DNA from 2 places in the Exiguobacterium sp. QJM3NY_9 genome. Region 2 is predicted to be linked to the other one. Evidence: riboswitches for the same ligand, from Rfam matches in the RefSeq annotation. Region 2 holds a riboswitch; the other holds the start of a gene.
What was found. A riboswitch is a leader RNA that binds a small molecule or an ion and turns the genes downstream of it on or off. The one in region 2 is predicted to bind S-adenosylmethionine.
Positions count from the first base shown of each region.

Region 1: another riboswitch for S-adenosylmethionine. It lies ahead of metK (methionine adenosyltransferase); the one in region 2 lies ahead of AC0VYQ_RS15225 (amino acid permease).

Region 1 covers NZ_CM149679.1:2,286,801-2,297,378, reverse strand. Annotated here, with positions in the region: gene yugI (S1 domain-containing post-transcriptional regulator GSP13) at 1-93, shown strand, start outside; gene AC0VYQ_RS11760 (iron-containing alcohol dehydrogenase) at 230-1,396, shown strand; gene AC0VYQ_RS11755 (glucose-6-phosphate isomerase) at 1,510-2,859, shown strand; gene ytkD (RNA deprotection pyrophosphohydrolase) at 2,993-3,466, shown strand; gene AC0VYQ_RS11745 (alpha/beta hydrolase family protein) at 3,438-4,178, shown strand; gene AC0VYQ_RS11740 (EAL and HDOD domain-containing protein) at 4,341-5,597, shown strand; gene pckA (phosphoenolpyruvate carboxykinase (ATP)) at 5,665-7,233, opposite strand; SAM riboswitch class I at 7,466-7,592, shown strand; gene metK (methionine adenosyltransferase) at 7,721-8,929, shown strand; gene AC0VYQ_RS11725 (N-acetyltransferase family protein) at 9,071-9,559, shown strand; gene AC0VYQ_RS11720 (alpha/beta fold hydrolase) at 9,638-10,342, shown strand; gene mnmM (tRNA 5-(aminomethyl)-2-thiouridylate-methyltransferase MnmM) at 10,381-10,578, opposite strand, start outside.
Region 2 covers NZ_CM149679.1:2,988,062-2,998,639, reverse strand. Annotated here, with positions in the region: gene gnd (decarboxylating NADP(+)-dependent phosphogluconate dehydrogenase) at 1-477, opposite strand, end outside; gene AC0VYQ_RS15250 (GntP family permease) at 497-1,843, opposite strand; gene gntK (gluconokinase) at 1,866-3,407, opposite strand; gene AC0VYQ_RS15240 (GntR family transcriptional regulator) at 3,400-4,116, opposite strand; gene AC0VYQ_RS15235 (ketopantoate reductase family protein) at 4,310-5,224, shown strand; gene AC0VYQ_RS15230 (polysaccharide pyruvyl transferase family protein) at 5,528-6,934, shown strand; SAM riboswitch class I at 7,043-7,144, shown strand; gene AC0VYQ_RS15225 (amino acid permease) at 7,225-8,628, shown strand; gene mmuM (homocysteine S-methyltransferase) at 8,603-9,535, shown strand; gene AC0VYQ_RS15215 (MarR family winged helix-turn-helix transcriptional regulator) at 9,684-10,106, opposite strand; gene AC0VYQ_RS15210 (CBS domain-containing protein) at 10,285-10,578, shown strand, end outside.

The sequences.
Region 1 (10,578 bases), 700 kb from region 2:
GGTCCTGCTTTCAAACAAGAAGAAGCTCCTGGCTTCAACGTGTTAAAAGGCAAATTGGAAGAATGGATTGAAAAATCAAACTTCCAAAAATAAGAATGTTTAAGAGAATCGACATCGGTCGGTTCTCTTTTTTTTACGTTTTTTTGCGTTATAAGCATTAAAATAGATGCGAAAGGGGAATGTGTGGATAATGTAAGATGTTCATTACTTATCAAGGGGGCAACACACAATGGAAAACTTTCAATATCGCAATCCAACGAAATTAATTTTTGGTGACGGTCAAGTCAGCCAAATCAAAGAAGAACTTAAAACACTAAATGCTAAGAAAGTCATGCTCGTCTTTGGTGGCGGAAGTATTAAACGCAACGGCGTCTATGACGACGTTACACGCGAACTGAACGAAGCAGGAATCGAATACGTCGAATGTGATGGCGTTGAACCAAACCCACGCATCGAAACAGCAGAGCGCGGCATTAAGATCGCACGTGAAGCAGGTGTTGATGCATTGCTCGCACTAGGTGGCGGTTCTGTCATCGACTGCACAAAACTAATCGCAGCAGGTATTCCGTATGAAGGTTCAGCATGGGATCTCGTCATCGGGAAAGCGACTCCGGAAACAGTCATTCCATTCGGTACCGTCTTGACACTTGCAGCAACAGGTTCAGAAATGAACTCTGGTTCTGTCATCACGAACTGGAAAACGCAAGAGAAATACGGTTGGGGTAGCCCGCTTACATTCCCAACGTTCTCAATCCTTGATCCGAAGTACACGGTCAGTGTTCCAAAAGACCAAACGATTTACGGGATTGTCGACATGATGAGTCACTGTCTTGAGCAGTACTTCCACACAGCACACGCACCTGTCCAAGAACGGATGACAGAAGGCGTCATGAAAGCTGTCGTCGAAGCAGGACCGAAACTCGTCAACGATCTTGAAAACGTTGAACTTCGTGGAACAATCCTCTTCGCAGGTACGATGGCACTTAACGGCGTACTTCAAATGGGAGCACGCGGTGACTGGGCTTCACATAACATCGAGCATGCCGTCTCAGCGGTTCATGATATTCCACACGCAGGTGGTCTTGCAATCCTCTTCCCGAACTGGATGCGCCACGTGTTGGACGAATCAAATGCACATCGTTTCGTGACACTCGGTGAAAACGTCTTTAACGTCGATACGACGGGTAAATCAGAAATCGAAGCAGCGCATGCCACAATCGATGCGATCAGTGCATTCTGGACATCACTCGGTGCGCCAAACCGCCTCGCGGATTACGACATCAAAGAAGATACAATCGATTCAATCGTTAAGTCAGCAATGACGCGCGGTGATTTCGGTAACTTCAAATCACTTGGTAATGAAGATGTTCGTGAAATCGTAACGGCAGCGTTATAAGTTTCTCTAACATTTGCTAATCTTTTCACAAAAGACTTGAACGACCTTCCTTCTTGCGTTTTAATGAGAAGGAAGGTCGCATTTGTTTGCGAATGAATAAGGAGGACGATGGAATGACAACGGTACGTTTTGATTATTCGAAAGCATTACAATTCGTAGGGCAACATGAAGTAGATTACATGGCAGACACGGTTAAGACATTACATGGAGCGATTCACAACGGCACAGGTGCCGGCAGCGACTTCCTGGGATGGGTCGACTTACCGACGAACTATGACAAAGCGGAGTTCGCTCGCATTCAAGAATCAGCTGAAAAAATCAAATCAGATTCAGACGTCTTGCTCGTCGTCGGAATCGGTGGATCTTACCTCGGAGCGCGTGCCGCAATCGAGATGTTAGGTCATTCCTTCCACAACCTGTTATCAAAAGACGAGCGGAAGGCGCCACAAATCATTTATGCGGGTCATAACATTTCATCGACGTATCTGCACGATTTATTTGAAGTGCTTGAAGGAAAAGACGTCTCGGTCAACATTATCTCTAAATCAGGGACGACGACGGAGCCGGCAATTTCATTCCGATTGTTGAAATCGTTCATGGAAGAGAAATACGGTCAGGCTGAAGCGAAAAACCGAATTTATGCAACGACGGACAAAGCACGTGGCGCGTTAAAAACGCTTGCTGACTCAGAAGGATACCAGACGTTCGTCATTCCGGATGATGTCGGTGGACGTTTCTCTGTCTTGACACCGGTCGGTCTTTTGCCAATCGCTGCTGCTGGCATTTCAATCGAAGAATTGATGGCAGGTGCGCGTGACGCACAAGAGAAATTCGCGAATGAAAATCTTGCTGAAAACGAAGCATATCAATATGCGGTCGTCCGAAATGCATTGTATGCAAAAGGAAAAACGATTGAGCTTCTCGTCAACTATGAACCGGCATTACATTACGTATCGGAATGGTGGAAACAGTTGTACGGAGAATCTGAAGGAAAAGACTTTAAAGGGATCTTCCCGGCAGCGGTCGACTTCTCGACAGATTTACACTCGATGGGTCAATACGTGCAAGAGGGACGTCGTGATTTGTTTGAGACGGTCATCAAAGTCGGGCAAGCGCGTCATGAATTGACGATTGAAAAAGATGCACAAGATCTTGACGGCTTGAACTTCCTCGAAGGGAAATCAATCCAATTCGTCAACGATAAAGCGGCAGAAGGGACGTTACTTGCTCATACAGATGGTCAAGTTCCGAACTTAACAGTCGAATTACCAGAGATGACGCCGTACCATCTCGGATTCTTGTTCTATTTCTTCGAAAAAGCTTGCGCGATGAGCGGTTATCTTCTTGGAGTTAACCCATTCGACCAACCCGGTGTTGAGGCATATAAGAAAAATATGTTCGCACTTCTCGGAAAACCTGGTTTTGAAGCAGAAAAAGCAGAGCTCGAAGCACGCTTGAAATAAGTTAAAAAGGCATCTCCTGGATGACAGGGGATGCCTTTTTTTGTCATTCTCCTCGATTCCTACGCACTTTCACTTTTAGAATGCTTTCGAAACAGGTAAAGTGAAGGTAGAAGAAGAAATGAGGTGCACGTACGTGATTAGATTTTTAGATTACTATCAAAATCAAGTTGAGTTGAGTTTCGATGATCATCCATTCTCAACAAAACCTCTCCATGTCTGGGTCATTGCCGTGTACGAGGGGAAATGGCTATTGACGCATCATAAGCAACGCGGGTACGAGTTTCCTGGGGGAAAAGTCGAACCGGGTGAAACAGCGGAAGAAGCGGCACGCCGGGAAGTGATGGAGGAGACAGGCGGAAGCATCGCAAGCCTCGCCTACATTGGTCAATATCGTGTCGAAGGACGAGGCGATACAATCATTAAGAATATCTACTTCGCCGAAATCGAATCACTCGTTCCGCATCTCGCTGTCGATGAGACAGACGGAGCCTTTTTGTTGGACGACCTCCCGCAGCGTCTTGACGCGAATCGAAAATACAGCTTTATGATGAAGGACCGTGTCCTTCCGGAGACACTTCGTGTACTCGCCGAACGCCGATTGGTTTGAATTGCCGAAGCAAGGTCCCTTCCGGACGTTTCGTATTTACTATGAAACATCTGATCACGAACGGGTCGGTGCCTATGTCGTTTTACCGACACGTCCGAATGGGCAAGGGATGCTGTATTTACGTGGCGGGACACGTAATATCGGAATGGTTCGACCGACGCGACTGATGCAGTTTGCTCAAGCCGGATTTTTAGTCATGGCCCCTTTTTACCGAGGGAACTTAGGGGGCACTGGGAAGGAAGATTTTGGTCATCATGATATTCGTGATGCAACAGGGGCATATGATTGGTTAACCCGTCACGTGGAACGCGTCTCGGTGTTCGGCTTCTCTCGTGGTGGACAGATGGCCTTGTTGTTGGCACATCATCGCCCGGTCGCGCGCACGGTCTCATGGGCAGGGGTGACGAATCTCGTCTGGACATATGAAGAACAGAGAACGATGCAAAAAATGTTACGCCGTTTCACGGGTGGATTGCCAGAGACGCAACAACATGCGTATCAAATCCGTTCGCCGCTCTACGCCGCCCCACAAGGGCAAGTCTTGCTGATTCACGGACGGTACGATCAAAAGGTTCGCTTACGTCATGCAACGAATTACGCTGCACGCTATCCGAGTCAGACGCGGCTTCGGATTTACGAGCAGGCCCATCAGTTTCCGTTGCATGAAAAATTTGCTGTGACGAAGGAAATCATCGATTGGATGATGCACTGATAACATAGGATGTAGTCACCTCGAACAGCCGGGGTGACTTTTTTTAGAAAATCAGTAACATTGATATGTTTTAAAAAAGCATTTTTTAAACAGAAAACAATATTTGGTATACTAAAAAATATGAAGTGAACTATAGGGTGGAAGACAAAAGGGGAGAACGGGATGGAAATCTTGTTGGCACGACAACCAATCGTGAATCGATCCGGTGCCATCGATGCGTTTGAATTATTATATCGTTCAGTTGAAGCTCCTGCTATTTTTGATGGTGAGTTAGCGACGATGGACGTGTTGACGAATACGCTTGTCCATTTAGGTGTCGATCGAGTGGCAGAAGGAAAACGTTTATTCATCAATTTCACCGGTGATTTATTGCAAGGTGAGCTGATTGACCACTTAGATCCGAAACGATTTGTCATCGAAGTGCTTGAGACCGTCGTCATCGATTCGCATATGCTGTCGGTTTTGAAAAAATGGAAAGAGGCTGGATTTCAATTGGCCTTGGATGATTTCGTGACGGATTTATTACGAAATCATGGTCCAGAGTTGTTTGATTTAATTGATTTAATAAAAATTGATATCGAAGCAATCAACCCACGTGAACAAAGTGCGATTTTACATATCGTTAAACGAAACTATCCGCATATCCGTTTGTTGGCAGAGCGTGTCGAAACGCATGAAGATCATCTGCGTAGCTTGAGCATGGGGTACGACTGGTTCCAAGGCTACTTTTATGCAAAACCGATGCTGATGAAAGGGAAGGCTGTTCCGCCACAATTGCCTGTATTGTTAAAGATGTTGAAGTGGCTCGAATCAGATGAGTATTATGATCAAGTCGTTGATGAAATCGAAGGAAATCCATACATTAGTGTGCAAGTCCTTCAGCTTATCAATTCTCCCGGGATTGGTCTTCGAAATACCGTCGAATCCGTTCGTCAAGCGATTTCACTGCTCGGGTTTTCACAACTTAAAAGTTGGATTTCGTTAATCGTTTTACGAGAGATGCGACTTGCGAGTCCGTACAAGTGGTCAGACGAGTTGTTGCGTTCTTCACTGCATTGTGCCAAGTTATGCGAGTTATTTGCACTTGAAACAAAGACGTTACGTCCGGAAAGTGCCTACATGATTGGCTTACTCTCGCATATCGATGCATTACTGTCAGTCGATATTGATGAAATCATCGATCAATTACCAATCGAGTCGACGTTGAAAATCGTGTTACAAGGAAAAGATCACCCGTTTCGTGATTGTTTATTGCTCGCGATTAGTGCCGACCGTGGTGAATTTGAACAGTTTGAAAAACTAACCCATCGTTTTGGTATTTCAAAACAGCGTGCCTATGCACTATTAAAAGAGAGTCAAGATTGGTTGACTAAAAAAGAACTTCATCTGCAACCGGATGAAGAAGATTCAATCGTCTAATGGACGTTAAAAGGCACCAGCTCACTGAACATACAGTGTCTGGTGCCTTTTAATTATCTTAATTTAATTAAACACGTGGCCCTGCTGATTTGATTTCAGTAGTTGCACTGTCGAACCGTGTGAAATTTTGTTTGAATTTAGTTGCCAAAGCCCGTGCTTGTTGTTCATACGCATCAGCATCCGACCAAACTTTGACAGGATTGAGCAAGTCGCTTGGGACACCAGGGACTTCGAGCGGCATGTGTAGCCCGAAAATCGGATGCTCTTCCGTCGGGATATCAGCGAGCGTGCCGTTGACAGCTGCATTGACCATCGTCCGTGTATAGGAAAGCTTCATCCGACTTCCCGTCCCATATGCGCCACCCGTCCAGCCTGTATTGACGAGGTAGACCGTGACACCATGCCGGTCGATGAGCTCACCGAGCATCGTTGCATATTTTTCAGGAATGAGCGGTAAGAAAGGCGAACCGAAGCATGTCGAGAATGTCGCTTCCGGTTCTGTTACGCCACGCTCTGTCCCGGCTAACTTCGATGTATACCCGGATAAGAAGTGATACATCGCTTGCTCCTTCGTCAACTTACTGATTGGCGGCAGGACGCCGTAAGCATCAGCTGTTAAAAAGACAATCGTTTTCGGATGTCCGGCGCGTGATGGTACTGCAATATTATCAATCGCTGTAATCGGATAAGCGGCCCGTGTGTTTTCCGTTTTCGACGTATCATCATAGTCAGGAATTCGTGCATCATCGAGGACGACGTTTTCGAGGACAGTGCCAAAACGAATCGCATCAAAGATTTGTGGTTCTTTTTCGCGCGATAGGTTGACCGTTTTTGCGTAACAGCCACCTTCGATATTGAAGACGCCGTCGTTGGACCACCCGTGCTCATCGTCACCAATCAATTGACGACTGTCGTCAGCAGACAGTGTGGTCTTACCAGTACCGGATAATCCGAAGAATAAAGCGACGTCACCCTCATGACCGACGTTAGCCGAGCAATGCATCGATAAGACGTCTCGTTGAGGTAAAAGGTAGTTCATGACAGAGAAAATCGATTTTTTGATTTCGCCCGCATATTCCGTTCCACCGATTAAGACAATCCGATGTTCGAATGACATGGCGATGAACGTTTCGGAATTCGTTCCATCGACTTTCGGATCTGCTTTGAAGTGAGGCGCATAAATAACCGTGAAAGGCTCAAAAGCAGCTTCTGTCGGATATTCACGCAAAAATAGTTGTTTTGCAAACAAATTATGCCAAGCATATTGTGTCACAATCCGAACCGGAAGGGTAAAATGAGTGTCTGCACCAGCAGCAGCTTCTGTGTAGTAGAGCTGATCTGCTTCATTCATGTAGCGAAGAACTTTTTGTAAAAGTTGCTCGAAGTTGTCTGCTTCCATCGGTTGATTGACATGGCCCCAATCGATATGTGACTCGCATGACTGATCGCGAACAATGAACTTGTCTTTAGGTGAACGACCTGTAAATTTCCCCGTTTCTACAGACAGAGCGCCATTTTCAGCAAGAACCCCTTCTTCGTTACGAATTGCATGTTCGACTAGCTCAGCAACAGATAGTTGTTTGAACACATGCTCCTTCTTGAGTAGCTCTTCGATATTCAGGACCGTCATCGGCATCCTGACCCCACCTTTCCCCTACGTTGGTTTAGCTCTGGCATTTAGTATGACACATTTATTATATATGACATACTAAAGGATGAGCAATCCTTTTTTAGCGCTGATTTCTATTTTTCTGGAAACGCTTTCAGCATTAACAGTTTAACATCTCTTCGGGAAAGTTTCGACTAGAAATTAAAACGTAGCTTGACAGAGTGGTCACAACTTTATATCATGTAATTCGTAACGGATACTCTTATTCTGAGCAGGTGGAGGGAACAAGGCCCGAAGAAACCCGGCAACCGTCCTACATTAAGAATTCTATTAATGAAGGAAAAGGTGCTCTCCTGAAGCGAAGTAAACACTTCGAACGATAAGAGGGTAAAGGAAGAACGCACAACCTTTCCCTGACCATTTTTTGGACATGGAGAGGTTTTTTTCATTTTACCGTCCCACTCAACTAGGGGAAATGAGTACACCGTCAAATTCTTTTTTGGGAGGGTCAAACATGACAAACCTTAATCGCCGACTATTTACGTCGGAGTCAGTTACTGAAGGTCACCCGGATAAAATCTGTGACCAAATCTCGGATTCTATCTTAGATGCAATCCTCGCAGCCGATCCGAATGCTCGTGTCGCTGCTGAAACATCTGTCACGACAGGACTTGTCCTCGTCGCAGGTGAAATCACGACATCGACTTATGTCGATATCCCGAAAGTCGTTCGCGAAACAATTCGTGAGATTGGCTATACACGCGCTAAATATGGTTTCGATGCAGACACTTGTGCTGTATTGACTTCAATCGATGAGCAATCAGCAGATATCGCTCTCGGTGTTGACCAAGCGCTTGAAGCACGCGAAGGTAGCATGTCAGATGAAGAAATCGATGCAATCGGTGCAGGGGACCAAGGTCTCATGTTCGGTTATGCAACGAAAGAAACACCTGAATTGATGCCACTTCCGATTTCACTTTCACACAAACTTGCTCGTCGTCTCGCAGAAGTCCGTAAAACTGGACAACTTGACTACCTCCGTCCGGATGGTAAGACGCAAGTAACTGTAGAATACAATGAGAACAACGAACCGGTTCGTGTCGATACAATCGTCATCTCAACACAACATGCAGAAGAAGTGACGCTTGAGCAAATCCAAGCAGACCTGAAAGAGCATGTCATCGCACCTGTGATTCCATCAGAATACATCGATGCGGAAACAAAGTTCTTCATTAACCCGACAGGCCGCTTCGTCATCGGTGGACCACAAGGTGATGCAGGATTAACTGGACGTAAAATCATCGTTGATACGTATGGTGGATATGCACGTCATGGCGGCGGCGCATTCTCTGGTAAAGATCCAACAAAAGTTGACCGTTCTGCAGCATATGCAGCACGTTACGTCGCGAAAAACCTCGTAGCTGCTGGTCTTGCAGATAAAGCAGAAGTTCAACTTGCGTACGCGATTGGTGTCGCGCACCCAGTATCGATTGCAGTTGATACGTTTGGAACAGGTAAACTTCCAGAAGCACAACTCGTCGAACTCGTTGCTGAAAACTTCGATCTTCGCCCAGCAGGGATCATCAACATGCTTGATCTCCGCCGTCCGATTTATCGTCAGACAGCAGCTTATGGTCATTTCGGTCGTACAGATATCGAATTACCATGGGAGCAAACAGATAAAGCAGCAATTCTTGAAGAACAAGCGAAACGATTCGCTTAATTTTCAGTTCAGAAGCAGACTCGCATGAGTTTGTTTCTGAACTTTTTTTGTTTGTCTCGAACTTTGCAGGGAAACGAATGATTTTTCTAGAAAAGGGTAAAAGAACATGTACCGGTAAACGGAAAAAAGGGGGAGTCCGATATGGAGATACGCGAAGCAATTCCTACTGATGCGGCACGCATTCATGATATTGCCATTACCTCTTGGATGGATACGTACGAAGAGATTTATTCGGAAAGCTCGAAAGCCCATTTCGTACAAGAGGCGTATCCGCAAGAAGAAGTCGTTCGAGCAATTCGGACGGCGGAGGAAGCGCGGGGAGAATATTTCAATGTCGCCATTATCGAGGAAGAAATCGTCGGTTTCATCCATGCGATCGATGTTGACGGCACGTGGGAAATCGTTCGCTTGTATGTACTACCGAAATATCAACAAAATGGGATTGGACGAAAGTTGATTCGTGAACTTGAACACCAAGGTGCTTCCCCGATTGAAGTCTACGTTGAATCACGAAACTATAAAGCGCGCCAGTTTCTAGTCTCTTTCGGTTTTAGAGAAGAAAGTGAAACGACTGAAGAAATTTTCGGTCAAGTGGAACCTGTGACACGCTTAAAACGTATATATGAATGAAAATCCGACTTAAGATGGTTTTTGACATCAAGATGTAAACGTTATAATACAGAGATACTTGTATGAAGAGGTGAGTTTGTGGAAGATCAAGCAACAGGGATTATCGTACTCGTCTATCCCCTTCAACTGCGAGCGACGCCGAGCGATGCATTAATTCGAGTCCTTGAAAAGGATTATGAAGTGTTACGTGTAGACGCACCGCGCCGGATATCGCTTGAGGAACATCAACAACTACTGAAGGATGCTTTACGAGAAGCCGGAAAACGAAAGTTACCGATTCATATCATCGCCTGCAGCATGGGCGCACTCGTCGTCAACCGGCTACTGCAGGAATATGAATTGCCGATTGCGAGTTTGTCGTATATTTCGCCGTTATTTGATTGGCATAATTCAAAACAACTCGGTGGCGTCAAACAAGTATTTGCAAGTGCATTCGATCGTTTTCGGCCGGATGCGCCACTCGGGATGTTGCCGTTTGGTCAAAATAGTGAAGATACGGCACGTCTTGGTGAGTTGACATATGCACAGTACCGGGAGATTGAAGAAGAAATCGTCTTACATGATGAAGAGCGGAAGAAACTACCGCGAGTCAACCTCGCTTGTTTTTATGCACCGGACGATCAATTCGCGGACGTAAAATATACGTTAGAGATTTGCCGGAAAATGGGTGGCGATCAAATCTATCTTCAACGGCTCCATGGATTTCCGCATTTCAGCTTTGAACGTCTCAATACACGGTTCGCTGAAAAATTATTGCTTTTTTTGAAGATGGTTGAGGAATGACAAAAAAGACGCTGTCGTGCTGACAGCGTCTTTTACTATTAATCGAGTGTTTGCTTTTTTAATTTTTTTTCGATGGCGATGATGAAAGGAGGATTGTTTTGTTGATTGAGAAAACGATACTGTAAGACGGCGTAGTCTTGCTGCGAAAGACTTTCGACATAATCGAGAACAGCATCCCGTTCCCGTCTTCCTTCTACATGTCCATGATAGATGACGAGGACGATTAAACCGCCGGG
Region 2 (10,578 bases):
TGCAATTTTTGTCAAAATCGGCGCAACTTGATCGTACGCTTCTTTTGTTCCGCCCGGCATGATGGCAGGACCGGTCCGGGCTCCGACTTCACCACCCGAGACACCGACACCGATGTACTCGATGCCATGCTCGTTTAGTTGGTCGAAGCGACGTTCCGTATCGAGGAAGTGGGAGTTCCCACCGTCCATGATGATATCGCCCGTCTCAAGGTGCGGGATAAGCGAATCGATGACGGAATCGATGGCACTTCCCGCCGTGACCATGACGAAAATCTTGCGTGGACGCTCGAGTGAGCGGACGAAGGCTTCGACGTCATAGTACGGATGAAGCGGTAACCCTTCGCGGTTTGCGACGAGTTGTTCCGTTAAGTCTGGCGTGTAGTTATAGATAGCGACGTTTTCATCATGGCTCGCCATGTTCATGGCGATGTTGCGTCCCATGACACCAAGGCCGATGACTCCGATTGAATTTAGCATAGTGTAACGACTCCTTTTTTTAGACGACGAGACTGAGGAGGAGGACGAATCCAAGTCCGAAGACGGAAATGATTGTCTCAAGCAGCGTCCACGTCGCGAAAGTTTCTTTCATAGTTAAACCAAAGTACTCTTTGAACATCCAGAACCCGGCATCGTTGACGTGCGAAGCGATTAAGCTACCAGCACCAGTCGCAAGCACGACGAGGGCGAGGTTGACGTCTGATTGACCGAGGAGTGGGATGACGAGTCCGGCTGTCGTCAGTGAAGCGACCGTCGCCGAACCGAGTGAAATCCGTAAGATCGCGGCAATCAACCACGCGAGTAAAATCGGTGAAAGTGTTGTGTCAGCAAAGAGTTCAGCGACATATTTACCGACGCCTCCATCGATCAAGACTTGTTTGAAGGCACCGCCACCACCGATGATGAGTAACATCATTCCGATTTGTGTGATCGCTGTCGTACATGAATCCATGACGGTCTTGATTGGGATATTACGTGCAAGTCCCATCGTATAGACTGCGACGAGTAACGAAATCAACATTGCTGTGGAAGCATTCCCGATGAACTGGATGGCAGAAAGGACCGCATTGCCGTCCCAGCCGAGTGTTTTTTGTAACAATGTCAAAATCGTGGCGATCGACATCAAGAGTACCGGAAGCATTGCTGTGAACACACTGATTCCGAATCCAGGTGTTTCGCTTAAATCAAATTCTTTTTGTTCGCCGAGTGAGGCGATGTTACCTGTTTTTTTGAATGATTCCGGCACAAGACGTTTTGCGACTTTCGTAAAGAGCGGTCCGGCGATGATGACCGTCGGAACAGCGACTAAGAAACCGTAAAGTAAGACTTGCCCTAAATCTGCCCCGTATTCACCCGCGATGACAGTTGGACCGGGGTGAGGTGGTAAAAAGCCGTGTGTAACAGAAAGTGCTGCGACCATCGGAATCCCGAGATAGAGAATCGAGACGCGAAGCTGACGTGAAATCGCAAAGACGATTGGAATTAAGAGAACGAGTCCGACTTCGAAGAATAACGCGATCCCGATGATGAATGAAGCGACGACGACTGCCCATTGAATGTTCTTTTCCCCGAATTTCGCGACGAGTGTCATCGCGATTCGCTGTGCACCACCGGCGTCAGCAATTAATTTTCCGAGCATCGCACCGAGTCCGAAGATCAGCGCGAGGTGACCGAGTGTTCCGCCGAGACCGGCTTCAATCGTCGTGACGATTTGGTCGAGCGGCATTCCAAGTAGTATAGCGACGACGAACGAGACGATGATTAATGAAACGAACGTGTTTAATTTCAACCCCATGATTAAAACGAGTAGTGTGATGATCCCAATGGCAACGATGACTAACGGCATGTGACTTCCCCCATAAGATAAATTAGTTTTCTTGCTGAATCAAGCTACGTTGATACTCTGCGATCCGCCGATGGTCAGCTGAAAGCGTCCGTGCCAAGCTGATGAAGATCGGTAGCAATTGACGGTATTCATGCATCGCTTCTTCATTCGGTACATGACGATGTGTTTCCCCAATCATCTCAGCAGCTACTTCGAATGAATCGACTTCCCCAGTCGCATACAATCCGAGAATACAAGCCCCGAGACATGAACTTTCAAAACTTTCTGGAATGACGACTTCCGACTCAAAGATGTCGGCCATCATCTGACGCCACACTTCAGATCGCGCGAACCCCCCGGTTGCTTGAATCCGTGTGACAGGACCATCCATACATTCAATCAATGCCAGGAAGACAGTGTACAGGTTGTAGATGACACCTTCTAACGCGGCACGAATCATATGTTCTTTTTTATGTGACAACGTCAATCCGAAGAATGAGCCACTGACGTCCGGATTCCAAAGAGGTGCCCGTTCGCCCGATAGATACGGATGGAACAACAGTCCGTCTGAACCCGGACGGACCCGTTCAGCGATTTTCGTCAACACCGCATACGGATCAATCCCGAGTCGTTTCGCCGTCTCGACTTCAGCAGATGCGAGCTCATCGCGAATCCAGCGTAAGACCATCCCGCCATTGTTGACCGGACCACCGATGACCCAGTGCTTTTCAGTCAGTGCGTAACAGAACGTCCGTCCCTTTTCGTCCGTCTGCGGCCGGTCAATGATCGTCCGGATCGCACCGCTCGTCCCAATCGTGATGGCGATTTCGCCCTTACGGATGGCATTGACGCCGAGGTTCGATAGGACCCCGTCACTGGCGCCGATCATGAAAGGTGTTGCCGGATCAAGTCCGATTTGTTTTGCATATTCTGGATTAATGTCCGAATACTGTGTCGTCGTCGAGACAGGTTCCGACAATTTTGAAGCATCGATGCCGGCGATCTCTAAGGCTTTCGAGTCCCACTTCATGTCGTGGATATTGAACAATCCTGTCGCCGATGCGAGCGAATGATCAATCACGTAACGTCCGAACAGACGCTGGAAGACAAATTCCTTGATTCCGATGTATTTTTTCGTCCGCTCGGCAATCTCCGGCCGGTCTTCGACGAGCCAAAAGATTTTCGCGAGAGGGGACATCGGGTGAATCGGTGTACCGGTCCGGTGGTAGACATCATTTCCGTACTCTTCCTTAATCCGGTTCGACCAGGCTTCGCTCCGACTGTCTGCCCAGGTGATGCAGGCAGTCAAGGGCTGGTCGTCCTCATCGATGGCAATCAAGCTGTGCATCGCACTACTGAAAGCAACGAATTTTGGTTTTTGGTTCGGGTACTGCTTCGTCAGCAGACGAATCGTTTCGAGGACGGCGTGGAAAATTTCTTCCGGATCCTGTTCAGCAGTCGAGCGGTTTGGTGTATGGAGCGGATAACCGACGTTCGTTTGACCGACGACTTCTCCTTTCGTCGTAAAGAGGACGGCTTTCGTGCTCGTCGTCCCGATATCGATTCCTAGCATGTATTCAGTCATGTGGTTCGACTCCTTTCGTCATCATCTGTTGCGATTGCCATAAATCTTCGACTTCTTGGACATCGTCGAAGTTCTGGTGGAGAGACGTGACCATCCGTTCACGGTCTCCTGTTTCGATGGCTTCGATATAAAGTGCGTGGTTGGCGATGATCCGGTCGAAATCCTCCATCTGTCCTTCGAAGCGAGTCCGCATCGATAAGAGGATGAAGCTTTCCATGACCGGTTTTAAGTTTTGCCAAATCATGCTGACATAACTGTGATCAATCGACCGGATGATCGTCTCGTGGAACAGAACATCTTGATACGAAAATTCGTCGGCATCATTAAACTTGATCGCGACTTTCATCATCTCAAGGATCTTTCTCAGTTCACGGACGAGTTCTTGACGGTCCATCCGGACGATCCGTTCGAAGACGAATGTTTCGATTAACAGGCGGACGTCATAAATCTCACGGATGTCTTTTTCCGACAAGCCAACGACGACGGCCCCCATCCGTTCAAGCCGGATGATCCGTTCGGCAGCGAGAACTTTTAAAGCGTCGCGAACGGGCGAACGACTGACGGAAAAATCCGTCGCTAATTTATTTTCAGAAAGGACGGTCCCTTGCTCAATCTTTCCGGAAATGATGCGCATCCGGAGTTCATGGGCGACACGGTCTCCGGTTGATGCTTTCGATAACCATTTAATCGGGTATAAAAAATCAGACATAAAAATCACCTGCTTTGTTTTATGAGTATACTTGTATACAAGTAGTATAAACGACTGAATACAAAATGCAAGCGCTTCAATGAAAACGCTTTATTTCTTTTCGTTTACATTCGCATTACCTTCAGTATGATAGGATGTAGAAAACATTTTTCTGAGAAAAACATGCTGTTCTTTAGGCGAAGGAGGATACATGATGAAGATTTTAGTCGTAGGTGCAGGGGCTGTCGGAGGATATTTCGGAGGACGCCTAGCAGAAAAAGGCGAAGACGTGACGTTTCTTGTCCGTGAGCGTCGGGCAAAGGAGCTGGAGCGAACGGGTCTTGAAATCATTAGTTCGCACGGAGACGTATCGTTGACGCCACGACTGATTCAAGTCGGAACAAAAGAGACGTTTGACTTAGTCATCGTGTCGACGAAAGCGTATCACCTGGAGCATGTCATCGGGGATCTCGAAGGATTCGTCGGACCTGATACATATGTGTTACCTGTCTTGAACGGGATGCGGCATGTCGAACAACTCGTCGCTAAATTTGGCGAGCCCCGTGTCCTCGGCGGCTTATGCTTCATTGAATCGACGCTTGACGCGAATGGACGCGTCATTCAGACGAGTCCTGCCCATCAACTCGTGTTTGGTCCAAGAACAGGGGACTGGACGGATCGCTTGCTTGAGGTGAAGGAAGCACTTGCAGGGACGAAAGCATCGATTAAAGCATCAGACCACATCATGCAAGACATGTGGCAAAAGTATCTCTTCATTACGACCTTTTCCGGAGTGACTTCGCTATTTCGGGCACCGATTGGTCCGATTCGCGACGACGCCGCCGGGGATCGTGTCATCCGGAATGTCTTACGAGAAGCAAAACAAGCCATGGACAGTCAAGGGGCAACGTTCGTGCAACATATCGAACAGGAGCAGGAAAAACGGATTCATCAAATGGCACCGGATATGAAGTCGTCGTTGCAACGGGATATGGAAAAACAAGGCATGGTCGAAGCAGACCATCTGTTTGGCAGTTTAATAGAAGGAACGGAGCCAGCGGTGTACCCGACGTTACGGATGATTCATACGAATTTAAAGGTATATGAACAGCTATCAATTACTATTTAAGCTGTTGAAGGGCTTCGAAATCGAGAATTACAAATAGCTTCTCCAAGGTGACTCTATCGTTTATCTTAAGAGAAGCTATTTATGTAGCTAGAAAATGTTATGTTCGTAAATTTTTCTTGACTGACTCTGATTACAAGTGGGGAAAATATTAAATAAAATTTAAATGATAAGAATATTCTTTTAAATGATACTCTATCTCTTTAATTAAAATAGACTTAAGTATAAGTAAGGGATATGATTTAGATATCTCTAAAATATAAGTTATTAATGTTTTTTTGGATTTGTGAGAGGGGATAATTTGACATGAAGCGTATTATTATTCGTGCAGGTATGACACCCTTTGAACAGTTTGATGCTGAGTATATAATGAGAGAAAATTCAATCGGAGGGAACGTTGGGAATTTGATCTATCAGTACAGTATCTTCCGAACATTGATGACGGAAGGAACGACGATCACGCCTGACTATTACTACTATGATGAAGAACGTGCAGATGAGATCAACGAAAAATTTGATCTTTACGTCATTCCACTTGCAGATGCATTCCGTCAAGAGTTCGCATCGTCCCTTCGAAAATACACACGATTGATTAAAAAATTGAAAATTCCGGTCGTCGTCATCGGTGTTGGTCTACGCGCACCATTCGAGCCGGACTTAAAAGGCGGATTCCCGTTCGACGAGGATGTTAAAGCATTCGTCAGCGCAGTCCTCGAACGTTCAAGTATCATTGGACTTCGTGGTGAAATCACGTCGAAATACCTGACACGCCTTGGTTTCCGTGAAGGCATCGATCATAAAGTCATCGGTTGCCCATCGATGTATGCATTCGGTCGTAATCTTCACATTCGTGAGACAAACATCACGAAAGATTCGATGGTTAGTGTCAATTCATCACGTTTTTCACCCAAAAATGTCCTTGATTTTATCACACGTGGAATGGAAGAGTATCCAAATCACTATTTCATCCCACAATGGATGAAAGAATTGAAGTTGACGTACACTGGAACTCATCCGTTTGGAGACCTTTCAGATATGAATTATGCAGCTAGAATGTCACACCCGGTGTATATGAATGACCGTGTTCGTTTCTTCTTAAACGCTCAAACGTGGTTCGACTTCCTCAAAGAAGCTGACTTGAGCTTTGGTGCACGTCTCCACGGAAACATCACAGCGACACTCGCTGGAACACCAAGTATTTTGATTCCTAAAGATGCACGGATGCGTGAATTAACAGATTACCATCAATTGACGCACATCTGGGCAAATGACATCACGGCAGACACACGGCTTTCGGACGTCGTCGAAACAGCAGACTTCCAAAGCCCGGCGCGGATTCAAGTGAAAAACTTCGACAACTTTCTTGACTTCTTGAACACGAACGACTTGGAGCATATCTATCAAGACACGAACTATCCAGAGAACGTGCCGTTTGATCGTGAAATGGCGAAAACAGAACTCCTCCCAGCGGTTAAACCGATTACAGGAATCAGTATGGAAGAAGCAATCGCACGTTTTGAATCATTCTTCCCGGAAGAAGAGAAAAAAATTGCTGCGATTCAAAAACATGATAAAGATAAAGACAAAAAGATTAAAACGTTACAAGATAAACTCAACAAGCAGACGAAGGTGGTTAAACATCAAGAAGGTACATTGAACCGTAAAGCGGTTCGGATGGCCCTTAAGACAGCTAATCTCTTCGTAAAAAAATAACAAAAGAACGTCTCATGCCAATGCGGTGTGAGACGTTTTTTTTGAATTCTATTATCTGAATTGTGTTGACAATTCAAAAAAGGACTGCTACTGTTATGAAAAATTACATTCTTATCCAGAGAGGTGGAGGGACTGGCCCTTTGAAGCCTCAGCAACAGGTCGAAAGATACTGTGCTAATTCCTGCGGGTGTTGTACCCGATCGATAAGCGCTCTTGATGTTGTCGACCGACGCACCCTGTCTGTACAGGAGTGCGTTTTTTTATTGAGTGAGAAAGAGGAGTGGTGGAGGATGGAGCAAAAAACAACATTTCGACGAAAGATGGAGTCCCGTCATATCGTCATGCTGTCGTTAGGTGGCGTCATCGGGACGGGGCTGTTCCTAAGTACGGGGTACACATTAGAGCAAGCAGGTCGAATCGGGACGATTTTGTCCTACTTGCTTGGGGCACTCGTCGTTTATCTCGTGATGCTTTGTTTAGGGGAACTCGCTGTACATATGCCGGAAACCGGTGCCTTTCATAGTTATGCAACAAAGTATATTGGACCGGGAACCGGCTATACGGTCGCTTGGCTCTACTGGCTGACCTGGACGGTGGCGCTCGGTTCCGAGTTTACGGCAGCAGGTTTATTGATGCAACGCTGGTTCCCGGACGTGCCAGTCTGGTTGTTCAGCGGATTGTTCGTCATCATCATTTTAGTGATTAATGTACTGACAGTGCGCGTGTTCGCCGAAGTCGAATTTTGGTTTTCTGCCGTGAAAGTCATGACGATCATCGCCTTCATCGTCTTAGGGGCAGCAGCAATCGTCGGCTTTATTCCACTGGCGTCAGGAGAAGCAGCTCCGTTGTTCGGACCGCTGACGGAAGGGGAACTCTTCCCGAACGGGGCCTTTGCGATTTTGATGACGATGCTCGCCGTCAACTTTGCCTATTCGGGGACAGAACTGATTGGTGTTGCGGCAGGCGAGGCGGTTGATCCGAAGCGGACGATTCCTCTTGCCATCCGGACGACGATTGTCCGGCTGGTCGTGTTTTTTGTCGGCACGATCATCGTCCTGGCGATTTTACTGCCGACGGATGCGAACGGTGTGCTCGAGAGTCCGTTCGTTGCCGTCTTCGAACGGATCGGGATTCCATTTGCGGCGGACATCATGAACTTTGTCATCTTGACAGCAATCTTATCGGCAGCGAACTCCGGGTTGTACGCTGCGTCACGGATGTTGTGGTCGTTGTCTGATCAACAGATGATTTCACCGTTCTTTGCTAAATTGAGTCAAAACGGTGTTCCGACACGTGCCGTCATGTTCAGCATGCTCGGCGGATTGTTTGCACTACTATCGAGTGTCTACGCAGCAGAAAGCGTCTATATCGCACTCGTCTCGATTTCAGGACTTGCTGTCGTCGTTGTCTGGATGAGCATCAGTGCTTCGCAATACTTCTTTCGGCGGCGTTACCTGAGAGAAGGACACGACGTGCAAGACTTGGTGTACCGGACACCATTTTATCCAGTTGTCCCGATCGTCTCCTTTTTGATTTGCCTGTTGTCACTGATCGGGATTGCCTTTGATCCGACGCAGCGTGTTGCCTTATATTTTGGAATTCCCTTTATCGGACTTTGTTATCTCGTGCATCACCTGACGAAAAAATCACAGAAACGGAGTGTGGAAGATGTCAAAACAGAAAAATCCAGTTGAAGCCTTACTTAACGAAAAACCGTTTATTTTACTTGATGGGGCGCTCGCGACAGAACTGGAGCGGCACGGGAGTGATCTCGCCGATCCACTCTGGTCGGCACGAGTCTTGGTCGAAGAGCCGGAGCAGATTCATCGTGTCCATGCCGACTATTTTCGAATCGGTGCGGACTGTGCGATTACCTCAAGTTATCAAGCAAGTTTGCAAGGGTTTAAGCAACGGGGAATCGGGACGGATGCAGCGATCGAACTGATCAAGCAGACGGTTTACTTGGCGCAACATGCACGTCAAGAAGTCGCCGGAACAGGAGCAAAAGCGTTGATTGCCGGATCAGTCGGTCCGTACGGGGCGTATTTGGCCGATGGATCAGAATATATCGGACACTACGGCGTCGATGATGCGACCCTTGAGAACTTTCATCGTCCCCGAATCGAGGCATTGATTGCGGCAGGAGCAGATCTACTGGCCTTCGAAACGATTCCGTCGCTTCAAGAAGCAACCGTCCTGTTTCGGATATTGGAAGAATTTCCGGAACACTCGGCCTGGCTCGCCTTTTCCCTTCGCGATACGGGACACATCAGTGAAGGCACGACGATTGCGGATTGTGTCGCAGCAGTCGGCCGCCATCCGCAACTCGCTGCGCTCGGTGCAAACTGCTTTCCGGCGTCGATCACGACAGATTTCGTAACGGGATTGAAGCGACTGACGGACGTGCCGATCATCGTCTATCCAAATTCGGGAGAACAGTATGATCCCGTCGAGAAAACATGGTCTGGTGAATCGGTGTGTACAGCTTTTGGTGAAGTTGCCAGTGAGTGGTATGCTGCAGGGGCACGCCTGATCGGCGGTTGTTGCCGGACGACACCGGAACAAATTGAACGGATACATGCCGCAATCGAAAGAACGTAATGTTGCAAAAATCGAGCTGAAATCAATCGTAGTGCCGGACGGTTCCGCCCTGTGCGCAAGAAACGCCGATGATCCCGTTTTTCATACGGAGTCATCGGCGTTTTCTATCCCTATTCTTCTCGTTCATGACGTTTTAAGGCGTATCTGATCACCGTTCCCGCAGTTCACGGTTAAATTGTTGGAGCAGGCGTCCAAATGCTTCCGTATCATCGCCTGACCAGTCTGTCAGTAAGCGTTCGATGCTCGCGAGGCGTGCCATCCGGTAAATCGTCAGTTCTTCCTGTCCGAGTGAAGTGATGTGATAGAAGAAGGCACGGCCATCTGCTTCATCGCGTACTTTTTCGACCAATTTCTTTTGATCGAGTGCTGCCGCTTGCCGGCTGACGGTAGAGACGTCAAGTTGCAATTCGCGTGCCAATGTCTTCACCCCGACTGGACCAGACTCGGACAGTTGGCGCAGTAACAAATACGACGCGCGATCCAAATTTCGGTTATCGGCCGTCGCTGTCGTCAAACGACGAATCAGAATCGCAAGTTCTAGTTCAATCACTTCGAGTGCCTGATCAGACATGTTAATCCCCTCTTTTCCTAAGTGCTTCATGTTTCCCATCATTACGCAAGGACTTAGCCCATGTCAATGAGAGTTCAGGAAACTTGACAGACCTTTAGTTGTATTATACAATCATTTTTGTTATTTAATTGCATCATACAACTTATTTATTCAGAACGCACACAAAAGGAGAATTCCGATGAAAGCTTATGAATCGATGAAACAAGAAGTGATCACAGTCCACGAAACAGACGTCATCCGCCATGTCGTCGAACGTTTCATCCAATCCGGAATCAGCGGTGTTCCCGTTATCAATGACGAGAGCGAAGTCGTTGGGTACATCAGTGATGGTGACATCATGCGGGCGATTGGAAAGCACAAAGACATCATCGTCGATACGTTTTTATATGTAGATGTCATCAAAGGGGATGAAGAAGATTATGACGCGCGGGTACGTCACATTCTGAACCGTCCGGTCATGGAGATGGCACGC